DNA from 2 places in the Mesorhizobium sp. 128a genome. Region 2 is predicted to be linked to the other one. Evidence: riboswitches for the same ligand, from Rfam matches in the RefSeq annotation. Region 2 holds a riboswitch; the other holds the start of a gene.
The links. A riboswitch is a leader RNA that binds a small molecule or an ion and turns the genes downstream of it on or off. The one in region 2 is predicted to bind cobalamin.

Region 1 (3,011 bases), on a different contig from region 2:
TTGGGCGACATGAGCTCACGCCACGCTGCGCAGCGCCGGCCGGCCGCCTTCGGCAAGACGGGGACCGATGAAGCCCGCGTACCATTCGACGAATTGGATCACGCCACCCTCGTGCAGCTCCGAATAGGGGCCCGGCTCATAGGCCGGCGACAGGATGCCGAAGGCGTTTTCCTCGACGATGCGGCGGTCCTGGTCGTTGGTCTCGGTCCAGACATGCGTGAGCTCTTCAAGGCTGTAATCGACGCCCTCGATCGCATCCTTGTGTACCAGCCACTTGGTTGTCACCGCGGTTTCGGTGGCGCTGATCGGCAGCACGCGGAAGGTCACGGCATGGTCGATCAGGATGTGGTTCCAGGTCGTCGGATAGTGGTAATGCATCAAGGTGCCGATGCGATCGGCGGCAACGGTGTCGGAAAGGTTCTTCGTCACCGCGCGCTTTCCCGTCATCGTATAGCTGACGGCATCGCGCAGCAGCGGCGCGCGGGTGGCGCGATATTGTCCGGCCGGATCGATGCGGAACTTGCTCGGCAGGCCCGCCGCCTCACATTTTGCCCAGTGCGCCACCATCTCCGGGTCGCTGTCTGCGCCCTGCACACCGGTCACGGTCGGCGCTTCCGGAAATGTCTTGCACAGTTCGGGATGGTTGCCGGCGCAGTGATAACACTCGCGGTTGTTTTCCCAGACCAGCTTCCAGTTGCCCTTCTCGATGATCGTGCTCTCGAAGGCGACCTTGGCTTCATTCAGCCGGTGCGGCTTGAGGTACGGTTCGATCATGGCCCGCATCGGCGCGAAGTCTGCGGGTTCTTTCGCCAGGCAAATGAAGACGTAACCGGCCACACTTTCGCAGGCGACCGGCTTCAGGCCGAACTGGCTCTTGTCGAAACCCTCGGCCATCTGGCGGGCAAACAGCAGTCGGCCATCCAGCTCGTAGGTCCACTGGTGATAGGGGCAGACGAGCTTCGCCGCCGTGCCTTTCTCAGTGTTGCAGACGCGGCTGCCGCGATGACGGCAGGAATTGTGAAAGGCGTTGATGTTGCCCTTCTGGTCGCGGACAAGCACCACCGGATAGTCGCCGATCTGCACGGTGATATAGCTGCCGGGCTTCGGCAGCTCGCAATCATGGCCGATGAACAGCCAGTCGCGATACCAGATCAGCTCCATGTCGAGCTTGAAGTAGTCCGGGTCGGTGTAGAAGGGCTGCTCGAGCGAATAACCTTGCTTACGGCTGTTCAAGAGCCTCTGCATGTCGTTGCGCGCATCCATAGTTCTGTCCTCATGGTTCAAGGACTGAACTTGGTGGTGATGGAGGAAGGATCGGCTGCAGGCCAGCGCGATGCCGGACATGCACTATCCACCTCTTGACCGCCCACCGCGATCAGTCGAGTTCAAGTATCTCGGGCTGGTTTCCGGGCTCTGGAGTTGTCCTGCGGACCATCGCGACACCTTCCCAGGCTTCTCGCCCAGTGGTCTCCCGTTGCGACTTGAACTCCACCACCGTTGCGGGGGCAGCGCCGGATTCTGACCGGCTTCCCAATTCTCCGCTCCGTCGTCACGAAGCGGCACCTGAGATGCGATCATCTAATCACGGCAGCGGTCGCGACATCGGCATGAAAGCGACATCGTCTCCATGCGGCGCGACACGCATCGCATGCGCATAGGCTGGCGACTGCGGGGCCGAAATCCTGATTTGGCGAGCGATCTTTGCTGTTTCGAATCGCCTCTTATCCGGCTCTTGGCCGGGTCAAAAAAGACCAACAGTATCGAAAAGTGACTATTAGCAATTTCTAAAATCGAACCGAACGGTTCGTTTCTGTTGACAATGCGTGCAGGACGGTGTGAACGCTGACGCCCTGACACACTCGGTGAGCCTGATGGCGCTGTTACGTAAGGCTTTGTATTATTTGCATAAAACGAGATGGTAGGCATGCTTACGAAAATTACAAGAGGTGAAGTCATGGCCCAGCCGGAACAACTTCGTGATTGGAAACCAGCCTCTGGCTTTCCCACATCGGGCCTGTCCGAACGACGCGAATTCTCCCACCACACGCCGCTAGACGGACAGACAAACTGGAGTGCTAAAAATGAAAAAGATCATCCTCACTGCCGCCGCCGTTTTGGCCGTCACCGGCAGCGCCTTCGCTAGTAGCGACAATTACGGTTCCAATGGAGCGAACCAGCCCACCGCAGCGGCTGACGGCTCGTATACGGCTTCCATTCAGAAGTCGGCGCCCGTTGATAAGCGGCCCGTCGTTCAGGGCAGCGACCGCAACCTCTTCGGCCATTAACAGCTGATCCCGATCCAAACAAAAAGAGTGGCGGCCCATCCGTCGCTGTTGGGATCTCCAAGAAATTCAGGAGTATTTGAAATGAAAAAGATTATCCTCGCTGCCGCCGCCGTTGTGGCCATTTCCGGCAGCGCTTTCGCCGCCAGTGACAACTATGGTTCGAACGGTGCCAACCAGCCTGCGGTTACGTCGACCGACAGTGGCCACACGGCTTCGGTTGCGAAGTCGGATTCGGCTGCTCAGGCCCCCGCACAGGGCGCCGACCGCAACCTCTTCGGCCGCTAACGGCCGATCGGGATCCGACCTCAGGGTTTTCCAACAACGATCCCGGTCGAACATCGAACAAATCGCAGAGCGGCGGGATAGCCGCTTTGCCGCATGATGAAACTCAGGAGACCTGAAATGAAGAAGATTGCTCTTGCTGCCGCTGCGCTTTTGGTTGCCGCCGGCAGTGCTTACGCCCGCAACGATAATGTCGGCTCCAGCGCCGTCGACAACCAGGCGACCGCCAACGTCGACAACACACGGACGTCGTCGGTTCCGAACACCGGTTCGCCGGTCTACAAGCTGTTGAACTCGTCGGGCGACGTACAGAAATCCGTGCCGCAAGGCAGCGACCGGGACCTCTTCGGCAACCGCTAACAGCCGAAGTTTCCAAAAAAAAGCGGCGGGCCTGGCCCGCCGCTTTTTTTCATGCCGATACGACGAGCCGACTCTCAGGCAGCC
Region 2 (3,011 bases):
CAACCCTAATGCGGAAGCGTGACAGTTTAACCGCTGAACCGTTTTAGGTGCCTATGCTGCAACGCGGCGAGGGTTAGCGCAGGGCTTTCGGCGAAGCAAGTCAAACCTTGTTCAAAACGCAGTGCTGGACGGCAGGTCGGGAAAAACTGGTCCGATCCGCTCTTGTTTGATTTCCTTCACTTTTTACTCCACTTTTGTCTCCTGACATGTCTCCCGCCACAAGCCTGCTAGCATGGCCGGAATCACCGGCTAAAAATACGGCAACAGGACCAGGGGCAAAGGTATCTTGATGAAGGACAAAATATCGCTCGCCATGGCCAGGCGGATCGCCCTTGGCGCGCAGGGTTTTACCGACCCGCGCCCAGGCGGCACACCGGACCGCCGCCACCTCGCCCGCGTGCTCTCGCGCACCGGCCTCTTGCAGATCGATTCCGTCAGCGCCGTGGTGCGCGCCCACTACATGCCGCTCTACTCCCGCCTTGGCCCCTACCCGCTTGCCTTGCTCGACAATGCCGCCGTCACCCGCAAGCGCACCGTGTTCGAATACTGGGCGCACGAGGCCTCGTTCCTGCCGGTCGAGACCTGGCCTTTGATGCGCTGGCGCATGCAGCGCGCCGAGAGCGGCGACGAAATGTATCTGGGGCTGGCCAAATGGGGCCGCGAACATGCCTCCTATATCGAGGAGATCTACCGCGCGGTCGCCGAGCGCGGCCCGATCGCTGCTTCCGCGCTCGAAGGCCAGAAGGGCTCTGGCGGCTGGTGGGGCTGGAGCCACGCCAAGCACGCCTTTGAATGGCTGTTCTGGGCCGGGCGCATCACCACCGCCCACCGTCGCGGCTTCGAGCGCTTCTACGACCTGCCCGAGCGCGTCCTGCCGCAGGCGATCCTCGATATGCCCGTGCCGACAGCGGAGGACGCACACCGCGAATTGCTGCGCATTTCCGCCCGCGCCCACGGCATCGCGACCTCCGGCGACCTGCGCGACTATTTCCGCCTGTCGCCGGCCGACATGAAGGGCCGGCTGGAGGAACTGGTCGAGTTAGGCGAACTGCTGCCGATGCGCGTCGAAGGCTGGGACAAGCCGGCTTACTTCCACCGGGACGCCCGCATCCCCCGAAAAATCGAGGCCCGCGCCCTGCTGGCTCCGTTCGATCCGGTCGTCTTCGAGCGCTCGCGCAGCGAGCGCCTCTTCGATTTCCACTACCGCATCGAGATCTACACCCCGGCCGACAAGCGGCAATACGGCTACTACGTCCTGCCCTTCCTGCTGGGCGACCGGATCGTGGCGCGCGTCGACCTCAAGGCCGATCGGCCCGCCAGCGTGCTTCGCGTCCACGCCGCCTATGCCGAACCCGGCGCGCCGCCTGACACCGTCGCCCAACTCTTCGAGGAATTGAAGCAGATGCAAGGCTGGCTTGAACTGGAAAGCATGCAAATCACGCCGGCCGGCGATCTTGGGCAGCCTTTAGCCGACATCGCCGTGTCGTAGCCGTGCGTTGACACCGCTGCCCGCAAAAGCCTAAATCCGCTCCAGACGGTCCCTTGCCCGCAACGGCAGGGGCTAAGAGGGAATGCGGTGCGAGGTGAAAATCTCAAATCCGCGGCTGTCCCCGCAACTGTAAGCGAAGAGCCAAGGCCGAATGCCACTGGGTAACACCGGGAAGGCGGCTAACCAAGGCGACGACTCGCGAGCCAGGAGACCTGCCGTCTGAGACAAAGTATCCGATCGCCCGGCGGGTTTCCGGGCAAGGAGCCCGGTTTTTGGACCAGAACAGCAGATTTTCGGCTGGCACAGCGGATTTTTCGCCCGCCGATAGCGATGCCTTGTCGGGCGTCACCGTCGTCGTCTGCGCCTCCTGCCGCGACGAGACCGGTTCCGACGCCCATCCCCGCGCCGGCGAACTGCTGGCCGGCGACACGCGCCGCGCCGCATCCGATGACGACATCCGCGTCCGCACCGTCGAATGCCTCGGCAATTGCAAGCGCCGGCTCAGCGCCGCGATCCTGCGCGATGGCTGCTGGAGCTATGTCTTCGGCGATCTGACCGCGACCAGCGGCGCCGATCTCGTCACCGGCGCAAAGCTTTTCGCCACCTCGACCGACGGCCTCATGCCCTGGCGCGGCCGGCCCGATAGCCTCAAGCGCGGCCTCGTTGCCCGCATCCCGCCCCTCGACGTGCTGAAGGACTGACCATGACCGCTTCCGTTTCCCGTGTTCCCTGCACTGTCGTCACCGGCTTCCTCGGCGCCGGCAAGACGACGCTGGTCCGCCATCTCCTCGAAAACGCGGGGGGCAAGCGCATTGCCATCATCGTCAACGAGTTCGGCGACATCGGCATCGACGGCGAGATCCTGAAAGGCTGCGGCATCGACACCTGCCCCGAGGAAAACATCGTCGAACTGGCCAATGGCTGCATCTGTTGCACCGTTGCCGACGATTTCGTGCCGGCGCTCGATCAGATCCTGGCGCTGACCCCGAAGGTCGACCACATCCTGATCGAGACATCGGGCCTGGCTCTGCCCAAGCCGCTGGTCCAGGCGTTCCAGTGGCCCAGCGTGAAGAGCCGGGTGACGGTCGACGGCGTTATCGCCGTGGTCGACGGCCCGGCGCTGGCCGAAGGCCGCGTCGCCAACGACATGGACGCGCTTCAGGCGCAACGCGTGGCTGACGAAACGCTCGATCACGACGATCCGGTCGAGGAAGTCTTCGAGGACCAGATCGCCTGCGCCGACCTGATCATCCTGTCGAAGAGCGATTTGATGGACGCCGCCGGTTCGACCCGCGCCAACGCCATCATCAATGAGCACTCCGCCCGGGCCGTAAAAATCGTGCCGACCGCGCATGGCAAGGTCGACCCCTCGGTGCTGCTCGGCCTCGGCCTCGCCGTCGAGGACGACATCGAGAACCGCAAGTCGCATCATGACGGCGCCTTCGACCACGAGCATGACGATTTCGACACCTTCATTGTCGACATTCCCTCGATCGCCAATCCGGATGACCTGGCAAAGCGT

Region 1: another riboswitch for cobalamin. It lies ahead of ACWTU9_RS02360 (aromatic ring-hydroxylating oxygenase subunit alpha); the one in region 2 lies ahead of ACWTU9_RS28030 (DUF1636 family protein).

What each region holds. Positions count from the first base shown of each region.
Region 1 covers NZ_JBSPKY010000001.1:520,654-523,664, forward strand. The annotation lists gene ACWTU9_RS02360 (aromatic ring-hydroxylating oxygenase subunit alpha) at 16-1,263, opposite strand; cobalamin riboswitch at 1,381-1,582, opposite strand; gene ACWTU9_RS02365 (DUF680 domain-containing protein) at 2,082-2,285, shown strand; gene ACWTU9_RS02370 (DUF680 domain-containing protein) at 2,367-2,570, shown strand; gene ACWTU9_RS02375 (DUF680 domain-containing protein) at 2,688-2,927, shown strand; gene ACWTU9_RS02380 (ABC transporter ATP-binding protein) at 3,002-3,011, opposite strand, start outside.
Region 2 covers NZ_JBSPKY010000022.1:35,112-38,122, reverse strand. The annotation lists gene ACWTU9_RS28035 (winged helix-turn-helix domain-containing protein) at 290-1,489, shown strand; cobalamin riboswitch at 1,519-1,723, shown strand; gene ACWTU9_RS28030 (DUF1636 family protein) at 1,762-2,190, shown strand; gene cobW (cobalamin biosynthesis protein CobW) at 2,193-3,011, shown strand, end outside.